Regions from separate parts of the Bacillus sp. Hm123 genome, predicted to be linked through region 1. Evidence: riboswitches for the same ligand, from Rfam matches in the RefSeq annotation. Region 1 holds a riboswitch; each other region holds the start of a gene.

Region 1 (3,920 bases):
GCTATGGGACCAACGATGGCAGGAATTGCGATTATTCCCGCTTTAATTGGAGCTGTCATTTTAGTACTTATTGCAAGCTTCCTTTTAAGACGAATGAAGTAGACTTCTTGAGGCATTTTTCAGGGTCTGCTTGCACAGATAATTAAACAGATAGCAGACCCTTTATATGGATTTTCAGCTACATGCACTGATAGCTTTTACTTGTTGCAATGCTTGACGACAATCTGCAATTAAATCCGCTGAAGATTCTAATCCGACAGAAAATCGCAACAACCCGTCTGTTATGCTACGCTTAACTCTTTCCTCTTTAGGCATCGCCGCATGTGACATTTTAGCTGGATAGGAAAGGATCGATTCTACTGCTCCGAGGCTAACAGCAAACACAGGAATGTTTATATGTTGAACAAACTGCCTAACTGCCTCTTCATTTTTCAATTCAAACGAAAGGACGGCCCCTGCCCCTCTTGCTTGATAGGAATGTACTTCATGTCCTGGATGATCCGTTAACCCAGGGTAATAAACTTTCTCGACTAGTTCATGCTTTTGTAAAAAGTCAGCTAACTCTTTAGCTGTTTCGGAAGACTGCTCTAAGCGTACATGAAGAGTTTTCAGGCCCCTTAATACAAGCCAAGAATCATGAGCACCTAATACAGCGCCAAACGTATTTTGAAGCTGATATAAGCGGTCGCCTAATTGTTCGTCTTTCGTTACAGCCAGCCCAGCTAATACATCGCTATGACCGGACAAGAACTTTGTTGCACTATGCAGAACAAGGTCGACACCTAACTCAAGAGGCTGTTGTAACGCGGGTGTTAAGAACGTATTGTCGACAAAAGTTAAACAATAATGTGCCTTTGCTAGCTTAACGATCCCACGAATGTCAGTCACTTTTAATAATGGATTAGACGGTGTTTCGATATAAATAAGCTTCGTGTTTTCTCTTATGTTTGAAGCCACTTCATGTAAATTGCTCATATCAACAAATGTATAATCAATCCCAAATCGGTTTAACACGGTCGTCACCATTCGATACGTGCCCCCGTATACATCTTCCGTGATTAAAACATGATCTCCTTGCGAAAGTAATAAAAACGCGGTAGAAATAGCTGCCATACCTGATGAGAAAGCAAATCCTCTCGTTCCGCCTTCTAATTCAGCGATCGCTTCCTCTAATGCTTCCCTTGTTGGATTGCCTGAACGACTATAATCATAATTGCCAAATTGGTCAAAATCCGCTTGATGAAAGGTGGACGCATGCTGCACAGCAACGCTTACTGCGCCTGTTTGTTCATCAAATTTATGACGATTATGCAATAATTTCGTTTGAAAGGAATATGTTTTTTCCATACCTATCACTCCTCTTTCATTATGTTAAATGCCTGTGTTAAATCAGCTAATAAATCTTCAGTATGCTCAATCCCGACCGAAAATCGAAGCAGACGATTACAAACTCCACGCTCGAGCCGTACCTCTTCTGGAATGTCCATATGAGTCTGTGTAGCGGGATACGTAATAAAGCTTTCAACTCCACCGAGACTTTCCGCAAATGAGATCAACTGAAGGCTTTGTAAAAAAGGATCGACCCAATTTTCTGAAGCTATTCGGAAAGATAGCATTCCTCCACGCCCTGGATAAAAAACATCCGTTACTTCCGGACAACATCGCAAGAATTCTGCTATTTGCTTAGTGTTTTCTTCATGCTGCTTCATTCGCAGCCCTAATGTTTTTAACCCCCGAATTAATAACCAAGAATCGAACGGTGATAAGACCGCTCCGGCGGCATTTTGTAGCTCTGCTATTTTTCCTGCTAACTCCTCACCCTTCACAGCTACTAGTCCAGCCAATACATCGTTATGTCCACCTAAATACTTCGTCGCGCTATGGATGACAATATCCGCTCCGTCTAAAAGTGGACGTTGAAGCAATGGCGTATAAAACGTATTGTCAACAATCAATAACAGCCCATTCTCCTTAGCAAAAGCGGCTACAGCTTTTATATCTACTTCCTGTAAAAGAGGGTTCGTTGGCGTTTCAAGGAAGATGACCTTTGTAGTTGGCGATAGCTTCTCTCTCGTTTTAGACAAATTTTGAAAGCTATCATAAGTAAACGATACGCGATACTTTTTCCACATTTTCTCGAACAATCGATAAGTGCCTCCATAAAGATCCGCAGATACAAGCCATTCATCTCCAGGCTCAGTTAACGATAGAATCGTATGAATAGCCGCCATACCTGAAGAAAAAGCGAACCCCGCATCTCCTCCTTCTAACTCGGCTATTGCTTGTTCTACAATCTGTCTAGTCGGATTTCCTGTACGAATGTAATCAAATCCGGTAGAACGCCCAATTCCTTCATGGCGATAAGCGGTAGAAAAATAAACAGGTGGATTCACTGCCCCCGTCTGTTCTTCACTCCGATTCCCAATTTGCGCTAAAATCGTCTCTATATGCTTATTTCCCATGTTATCCTCTCCTTACTAGTAGCGATTTATTTAGAAAAAACAAAAAAGCCTTCTTAAGAAGAAGGCTTTTTCTATCACTTCTTCTCATCTTTCGGACTTTTCGTCCGCTGGATTTAGCACCTTGACTTACAAATAGTCGGTTGCTGAAGTATCATCGGGCCAGTCCCTCCACTTCTCTTGATAAGAACCTATTTAATTTAAAATTTTTCGTTTTTATTACTGTACAGGATCAAATGATCAATAGCAACTCTTTTTTGAATATTTATTTTTTTCTAATAAAGTGAAACTTCAATCAGTGGGGTTTTCTTCATCCCCGCTGATTGTTAGTTGAACCAATCGGGCTTTTATGGGCTGTTGATCTCCCACCTACATGTCTGCGCTCCTTCTGTCATGTTGAGATGGGAGTCTTACAGCCCGTTAATGCGGGATAAACAATTAGATATTTTTGTTAATTTTCTGAAAATTTTGTTGATTATCTTTTTAGCCTATTATACAATAAAAAACATTAACTTATAATGCAGGCTTCTTAGAGAATTTTACTTAAATAACAAAAGGAGAGAGTAAACGTATGCACAATTTGCGAGAAGATGCTTTAGAAATTCATCGACACCACCAAGGAAAGTTAGAAACGTCAGCGAAATTAAATGTAAAGAATGTTAAAGATTTAAGTCTAGTGTATTCGCCTGGAGTAGCAGAACCATGCTTAGAGATCCATGCTCATCCCGAAAAGATATATGAGTATACTATGAAGGCGAATACTGTTGCAGTCGTTTCAGATGGGACAGCCGTTTTAGGTCTTGGTGATATCGGAGCAGATGCCTCGCTACCCGTTATGGAGGGAAAAGCCATTTTGTTTAAAAATTTCGCGGGCGTTGATGCTTTCCCTATTTGTATCGACACGAAAGATCCTGAAGAAGTGATCAAGACCGTTAAATTATTGCAATCTTCCTTCGGTGGCGTCAATTTGGAAGATATTAAAGCACCTAATTGCTTTCTAATCGAAGAAAGGTTAAAAAAAGAAATGGATATTCCCATTTTCCACGATGACCAACACGGAACAGCCATCGTCACACTTGCTGGCTTAATTAATTCCTTAAAGCTCGTGCACAAAACATTTAGCGATATTAAAGTCGTTATAAATGGCGCAGGTGCTGCCGGGATCGCTATCGCTAACTTATTATATAGCTTTGGCGTAAAGGAAATCATTATGTGTGATTCTAAAGGAGCGATATATGCAGGAAGACCTCATGGGATGAACTCTGTAAAAGAAGACATCGCAACGTTTACTAATCCTAACCGAATAGAAGGCCGACTTGAAGAAGCGATTATCAATAGTGATGTATTTATTGGTGTGTCTGCTGCTGGAGCGTTAACATCAGAAATGGTCCGTACAATGGCACAAGATCCGATCGTCTTTGCGATGGCCAATCCTAACCCAGAAATTGATCCGATAAAGGC
Region 2 (3,920 bases), 330 kb from region 1:
AGAAATTCAGCATTTCTTGAATTTGTTAAAGGCATAATGCCGATAAAAATCGGCGTTGGCAAATGTTTCGTTGCTTCGTACACCTCGATGATTTTTCCCTTTGTAAACACCGGCTGGGTAATAAAATAATCGGCTCCGCATTCGATTTTTTTCTCTAATCGCTTCACTGCGCGGTCAAGCACACGCACATTTGGATTAAAGGCAGCGGCGACGGAAAAATTAGCTTTCTGTTTAAATGGCTTTCCGGAAAAAGAGATGCCTTCATTCATTCGCTTAATTAATTGAATCAGTTCTAAGCTGGATACGTCATAGACCGAAGTCGCGCCGGGGAAGTCGCCAATTTTTGTCGGGTCGCCCGTGATCGCTAGTACATCATGCAAGCCTAGTGCGTGTAAGCCCATTAAATGTGATTGCAGCCCGATCAAATTACGATCGCGGCATGTAATGTGGACGAGCGGCCGAATATGATGATTCATTTTCAATAAAGATGCGATCGCAAGGTTGCTGACTCGCGGGGAAGCGAGCGAGTTATCGGCCATCGTAACCGCAGCGATGCCTGTTTCGTGCAACGCTTTTGCCCCTTCGATATAAGCATTGGTATCTAGCTGTTTCGGTGTATCTAGTTCAACGATAATCGTTCGTTCCGTTTTCACTTTTTCATGCAGGCGTGGAAGAGACGGAACGGCCGTTTCTGCAATGATAATCGGTTGTTTTGTTTTCACTTTTTTTTTGGTGATCGGCGGGAGAGAGGCTAACGCTTTTTTCGTCGCTTCAATATGCTTTGGCGTCGTTCCACAGCAGCCACCGATTAAGCGAACCCCTTCGTTGCGTAGCTTGACAGCCGCTTGCCCGAAGTAATCGGCTTCTGATTCATAGACGATTCGCCCGTCCTCGACATCTAGTAGACTGGCATTTGGATAGGCCGATAGGAAGGCTTTTTCCGGCAAGGCCACTTCTTCTAACGCTTGAATCGTATGGTGAGGACCGAGTCGGCAGTTCACTCCAACGACGTCCGCTCCTAATCCTTCGAGATGATGAAGTGCTTGATTTAACGCCATCCCGTTTTGAAGTACACCTGGCTCATGCATCGACACTTGGGCGATGAGTGGGAGGTCAGTCAGACGACGAACCATTTTTAACACGGTTGTTAATTCATCAAAATCATAATACGTTTCAAACAGGAGGCCATCTGGCTGTTCGGATAAAAGACTGTCCGCTTGCTCACGAATTGCCGCTTCAATTTCTGTTAATGTCACGCTATTTTTTCTCATCCCACGGATGCCGCCAATCGTTCCTAACACGAAGCGATCATGTGGGGATGCCGCTTTTTTCGCAATTTGCATCGAAGCTTTGTTGAATTGTTGTACGCGATGCTCCAAGCCGTAGCGCGCTAGTTTATAGGCATTGGCCCCGTAGGAGTTCGTTTGAATGATATCCGCTCCTGCTTTAATATACTCAAGGTGAATTTGTTCAATCACTTCTCGTTTTTCCACATTTAATTCTTCATAGCAAAAATCAATTCCATATGAATAAAGTAATGTCCCCATCGCTCCGTCCGCCGTTAGCACCTCGTGTTTCAATCGATCTAAAAAGCTCATTTTCTTCACCCTCTCTAAAATAAAAAACACCTTCTTAAAAAATAAGAAGGTGTTGTCATTAGCGATCGCTATTCCTTCTTATCTGTCAAACGAGTACAGTCGTTTGCTGGAGTTAGCACCGGGCCGATCATCGGCTGGTTGCTGAAGCGTCCTAGGGCCAGTACCCTCGGCTTCTCTTGATAAGAAAACGTTATTTAATTGATAGAAACATCATAGCGGTTGTGAAGGAAAGAGTCAAGAGAATATTTAGAATATTTGTTTAATTTTTATTGAAAAATAGCGTGTAAAATGGGAAATTTCTGAGTTTTAGGAATTTGAGTAATCCCATTGATGAACGTGAATTAGAGGACTATACTTGCATTAATTTGACATTCGGATCGATCAATTGGAGGAGGCAAAGAAGTTGAGTCAGCTTCGTTATTCTTTATTCGTATTGTTAGGCGCTTGTAGCTATGGCTTGCATTCATCGGTAGTTAAACTGACGACAAATGCTGGTTATCAGGCAGAACAGGCGACGGGTGCTCAATATTTTTTGGGATTGCTGTTATTATTCGTGATTGTGTTGTTTACGAAACGAGTGAAGTTAAATATGAAACAGCTAGGCTCGTTGTTGGGAGTTGGAATTTTATTAAGCTTAACCGGCGTGTTTTATGCGACGAGTATTGAACAGTTATCTGCTTCGATGGCGATTGTGCTACTGTTTCAATTTACTTGGATCGGGATTGTGATAGAGGCGATTTATTTAAGAACTTGGCCATCTAATTTAAAGTTAATTTCGATCGTCTTTCTTTGGGGAGGTACATTGTTAGCAGGAGGTCTTCTATCTGATCAAATCGATTGGATGAACCAGACGAAAGGGCTTGTGTTCGGCTTTTTAGCAGCGATTACGTTCGCTTTATTTATTTTCTTTAGTGGAAAAGCGGGAAAAGGTGTACCGACGATTCAAAGAAGTTTAGTGATTACAGTTGGGGGATTTGTGACGGTATTATTCTTTGTACCGCCTACCTTTATTGTGGATGGGACGCTCACAGGCGGGTTATGGGCATATGGTTTACTCTCCGCGCTGTTCGGGGTCATCCTACCAGTGATTCTCTTTGCGATTGGGACCCCACATATCGATTCTGGAACGGCAACAATTGTTGGAGCGGCGGAATTACCGGCGGCTATTTTATCAGCGATGGTAATTCTTGGTGAACAGATCACGCCGGAGCAGACAACCGGGGTTTTATTGATTTTAATCGGAATTGCTGTTCCACAGTGGCGTTCCAGAAAAATGGCGCGTCCGAAGAAAGTGTATACGAATTAAGGCTATCTTGCTTATGTAAGGTAGCTTTTTCTTATCTTTGCAGGTTTTTCGATGGGATTCAAGAATTAAAAAGGTAGGAACGAAGAAAGGATGGAGAGAGCATGACGACAACATTACAGTTTATTAAAGAGGATTTCGAGAACAACGTATTTTTTCAGCATATTGGCTTTGAAGTGGTTGAGTTTACAGACGATCGGGTGAAAATTAAGCTGAATATTAAAGATGTATTATTGAATACGAATGGCACGTTGCATGGAGGGGTGTATGCGACGATGCTTGATTTCATTCAAGGGATGCTGCTTCGGGCGGTCACAAAAGAAAAATGTGTAACGACTAATTTAACGACGCATTTTCTCGCTAGTGTATCTTCAGGTGAAATATTTGCGGAAGCAACGATCCTTCAGCAAGGCTACAAAATTGCATTTATTGAAGGCGAAATCACCGATGCGGATGGACGGTTGCTTGGCAAAGGAACAGGGACGTTTAAGATCATCCGAGAGCAATTGCCGCAAGATTGTTAAAGAAAAAAATGATATACTTTCGGTAAAAGCAATCTATTGAAGGTGGAGCATGAATGAATAGGCAACTTTGGAACGAGGCGAGGGCCTTTATTGAACAATGTTACCGAGAGTTAAATAAGTCAGAAGTGGAACGAACGAAACGTTTGCAAGAGATTCAGGAGCAAATCGAAACGACTGGAAGCTATAGTCATACATATGAAGAGTTAGTGCATGGAGCGCGAATGGCTTGGCGCAATAGCAATCGTTGTATTGGTCGCTTGTTTTGGCAAACGCTACATGTATTTGATGCAAGGGAAGCACGTACGGCAGAGGACGTGTTCACAGCACTTGAGCAGCATGTTGCTTATGCCACAAATGATGGGAAAATTCGCCCGACCATTACGGTATTTCCGCCGACTGTGCCGAATCGAGACGAGGTGCGGCTTTGGAATCATCAATTAATTCGTTATGCTGGCTATGAGGCAGAGGTGGGGACTGTTGGTGATCCTTCGTCAG
Region 3 (3,920 bases), 270 kb from region 1:
GCCACGCGGAAAGGAGGAGCTACTTTGTTTTTCACTACTTTTATTTTCGTTTTATTACCGACCATTTCATTTCCTTGCTTCAACGTTTCTGCACGACGAACTTCTAAACGCACAGAGCTGTAGAATTTAAGCGCACGTCCACCTGGTGTTGTCTCAGGATTCCCGAACATGACACCTACTTTCTCACGAATTTGGTTAATGAAGATGGCGATCGTTTTCGATTTATTAATCGCTCCTGAAAGCTTACGCAACGCCTGTGACATAAGACGCGCTTGTAAACCAACGTGCGCATCACCCATTTCACCCTCAATCTCTGCTTTCGGTACTAAAGCTGCGACTGAGTCAATGACAAGAATGTCGATCGCACCGCTTCGCACAAGTGCTTCCGCAATTTCTAATGCTTGTTCCCCTGTATCTGGTTGAGATAGTAAAAGTTCGTCAATATTGACCCCTAGCTTTTGAGCGTATACTGGATCGAGCGCGTGCTCCGCATCAATAAACGCTGCCTGACCACCACTTGCTTGTACTTCAGCAATCGCATGAAGAGCCACCGTCGTCTTACCAGAACTCTCTGGACCATATATTTCAATAATACGCCCACGTGGATAGCCACCTACTCCAAGCGCTGCATCAAGAGCAAGGGATCCACTTGGGATCGTTGAGATTTTGCGATCAGTTTGCTCACCTAGCTTCATAATCGACCCTTTACCGAATTGCTTTTCAATTTGCTTTAAAGCCATATCTAATGCTGCTTGACGATCGTTCATTCAAATTCCTCCTTAAAATAACAAATCTATTAAAAAATTAATTATTGAATTTCCTGTTTCAAAATCTATCATTACTATACCCTTTTTATGAGACAATTTCAAGTGAAAAGCGAACATTTATTCGCTTTTTTAATATTTACATGTTTTGAGAAAAAAGACCACACAATCTGAAGAAGGACATCGTTTGGAGAAAAGTTGGAGGAAAAAACTGATAAGCATCCGCCTATCTATATTACCACAGACTTTATCAAGAAGGGTATCTTTAATGACTGATTTCAATCAACTTATACGCTATTTTCATCATAAAAAGACCGACGCTAAAATGGAATATACAGTAACTAACCTATACCGTATAGATATTCCATCTAAGCGCCAGTCTTTTGTTTTTTCTTTTATGCCTCTACGGTAACTCCTGTTGCTTTTTCAATCGCTTGATTCAAATCAACAATTAAGTCCTTTGTAGATTCTAGTCCGATCGATAAACGAATTAACTCTTCTTTCACTCCAGACTTTTCTAACTCCTCTTTATTTAACTGTTGGTGCGTCGTTGTAGCCGGGTGAATGATCAATGACTTTCCATCCCCGACATTGGCAACATGTGACCATAATTGCACATTATCAATTACTGTTTTCCCTGCTTCTCGACCACCTTTAATACCGAAAACGACGATCGATCCGTTGCTATTGTTCAAATATTTTTTAGCTAAATCATGTGATGGATGTTCTGGTAAACTCGGATGGGAAACCCATTCCACACCAGGGTGATTGTTTAAATAGTTCACGATTTCTAATGTATTTTCGTGATGACGTTGAATTCGCAAATGAAGCGTCTCCAGTCCTTGCAGCAATAAAAAAGCACTATTGGCACTTAAAGCCGGACCAAAATCTCTTAACAGCTGCACTCGTAGCTTCACAGCAAATGCTGATCCTTCAATGTCAGCATATTTCAACCCATGATAAGATTCGTCAGGCTCTGTAAAACCAGGGAATTTCTCGCTGTCCCAATTGAACTTCCCACCATCTACTACGACACCACCAATCACTGTACCGTGGCCACTAATCCATTTCGTCGCAGAATGGACGACGATATCTGCCCCCCAAGTAAGCGGCTTGCAAACATACGGTGATGCGAATGTGCTATCGATAATTAGCGGGATACCATTCGCATGAGCGATATCTGCCACTTTCTCCACATCCAACACATTTAGAGATGGATTTCCGATAATTTCTCCAAAAAGAGCCTTCGTTTTCGGTGTAATCGCTTTTCGGTAGTTCTCAGGATCCGTCGAATCAACAAATTTAACGGTGATGCCATACTTCGGAAGCGTGTTAGCAAATAAATTATATGTACCACCATATAAATTACTCGCTGCCACGATTTCATCGCCCGCATGTGCTAAATTCAATATAGAAAAAGCGATGGCTGCCATTCCGGAAGATAATGCTACTGCGGCAGCTCCTTCTTCAAGCAATGCCACTCGTTTTTCAAATACATCAACCGTTGGATTCGTAATACGGGTGTAAATATTTCCAGGCTTTTGTAGCGCGAATAAAGCGTTCGCATGATCTGTATCTTCAAATACGTACGAAGTTGTTTCATAAATCGGTACAGCACGAGCTCCTGTCACTGGATCTGGCACCTGGCCTCCGTGTAATAACAATGTCTCTTGATCCCAATTTTCTTTTGTCATGTGTAAACCCCTCCTAAATGAATGTTTATGATGTTCTAGAGGAAGATAAAAAACCCCTCTTCTTATCAAAAAGAAGAGGGTTTAATGATTAGGTCCTCCTCTTATCTTCCAGACAAAAAAGTCTGTAGGAATTAGCACCGTTTCAGACAATATCGCCTGAAGGTTGCCGGGCTTCATAGGGCCTAATCCCTCCGCCGCTCGTAATAAGAGTGTCAATATTAAATTCAATAAGCCAGTAAACTCTTAAAAAGATTATATAATAATCCAATCAGAATGGTCAATAATATTTTGAATATTTTTATTTATTTTGATCGAGAGCGTGAAGTAAATAATGGCAGCCATATTTAACTGAACGCTTACGAATCCCCGCTCGACTTCCCACAAGGTTAAGCTGATAAACTTTCGTCTCTTGAGAACGTTCGGCCAGGCCAATCCAAACAGTGCCAGGGGCTTGGCCATCCATTTCATCAGGACCAGCCACTCCAGTAAAACTAATAGCAAAATCACTATCGAAAATCGCTCTTGTATTTTCTGCTAGTTCAAGTGCACATTGTTCACTGACAGCTCCATATGTATCAATAGTCTCTTTTTTCACATTAACAAGTTGCTTCTTCGCATCATTGGAGTAACAAACGATCCCGCCTTTAAAGATCGCACTCACACCTTCGACAGCTGTCAATTCACTTTGGAAAAGACCACCTGTTAAACTCTCAGCAGCTGCAATCGATAAATTTCTTTCCTTCAGTAATTCCGCCAACTCTTCCACAATCGTTGTTTGGTCATACCCATAAAAATATGGACCGACACGTCGGAGAATTTCAGCTTCTACTTCCTGAATCATGCCAATAGCTTCTTCTTCTGATTCATGCTTCGCTGTAATTCGAAGCGTGACCTCTCCATCTCCTGCTAATGGGGCAATCGTTGGATTCTTTTGATTGAGTAACAAGTCTTCCACTTCAACCTCAAGAGCCGATTCACCAATTCCGAAAAACCTCAATACCCGAGACTCGATTCGCTCGACTTTCTCTAACAGTTGGATCAACTCATTTTTTCCATAGTTTAAAAACATCGGTTGCATTTCTTTCGGTGGTCCAGGCAATAACATATACTGTTTTCCACTTGCTTTAAGTAACATCCCCGGAGCCATGCCATAATCATTTGGTAATACTGTACTTCCGCTCATCACTAAAGCTTGTTTCTTATTATTTTCAGTCATTGTTCGGTTCACTTTGACAAAATACGCTTCTATACTTTTCAAGGCGACTTCATTATATTCAAGTTCACACCCAATATGTTTGGCAAGCGCTTCCTTCGTCAAATCATCCTTTGTCGGTCCAAGTCCGCCTGTGAAAATTAACAGATCGGCACGCTTCTCCGCTTCTTTCACCACATCAACCAGTCGTGTCGGATTATCTCCCACAACTGTATGATAGTATACATTAATGCCGATTTCGGCTAAATG

What was found. Region 1 has a riboswitch for S-adenosylmethionine ahead of ACSVDJ_RS05980 (methionine biosynthesis PLP-dependent protein). Riboswitches for the same ligand answer to the same signal wherever they lie in the genome.
Region 2: it holds a riboswitch for S-adenosylmethionine, as region 1 does, so the genes downstream of both, ACSVDJ_RS04185 (bifunctional homocysteine S-methyltransferase/methylenetetrahydrofolate reductase) here and ACSVDJ_RS05980 (methionine biosynthesis PLP-dependent protein) in region 1, are expected to answer to the same signal.
Region 3: it holds a riboswitch for S-adenosylmethionine, as region 1 does, so the genes downstream of both, ACSVDJ_RS07310 (O-acetylhomoserine aminocarboxypropyltransferase/cysteine synthase family protein) here and ACSVDJ_RS05980 (methionine biosynthesis PLP-dependent protein) in region 1, are expected to answer to the same signal.

The regions. Positions count from the first base shown of each region.
Region 1 covers NZ_CM200277.1:1,137,812-1,141,731, reverse strand. Annotated here, with positions in the region: gene ACSVDJ_RS05990 (GlsB/YeaQ/YmgE family stress response membrane protein) at 1-102, shown strand, start outside; gene metC (cystathionine beta-lyase) at 175-1,347, opposite strand; gene ACSVDJ_RS05980 (methionine biosynthesis PLP-dependent protein) at 1,353-2,462, opposite strand; SAM riboswitch class I at 2,544-2,649, opposite strand; gene ACSVDJ_RS05975 (NAD(P)-dependent malic enzyme) at 3,031-3,920, shown strand, end outside.
Region 2 covers NZ_CM200277.1:809,204-813,123, forward strand. Annotated here, with positions in the region: gene ACSVDJ_RS04185 (bifunctional homocysteine S-methyltransferase/methylenetetrahydrofolate reductase) at 1-1,598, opposite strand, end outside; SAM riboswitch class I at 1,674-1,784, opposite strand; gene ACSVDJ_RS04190 (EamA family transporter) at 2,002-2,904, shown strand; gene ACSVDJ_RS04195 (PaaI family thioesterase) at 3,006-3,425, shown strand; gene ACSVDJ_RS04200 (nitric oxide synthase oxygenase) at 3,479-3,920, shown strand, end outside.
Region 3 covers NZ_CM200277.1:1,402,920-1,406,839, reverse strand. Annotated here, with positions in the region: gene recA (recombinase RecA) at 1-767, opposite strand, end outside; gene ACSVDJ_RS07310 (O-acetylhomoserine aminocarboxypropyltransferase/cysteine synthase family protein) at 1,160-2,458, opposite strand; SAM riboswitch class I at 2,557-2,668, opposite strand; gene ACSVDJ_RS07305 (competence/damage-inducible protein A) at 2,757-3,920, opposite strand, start outside.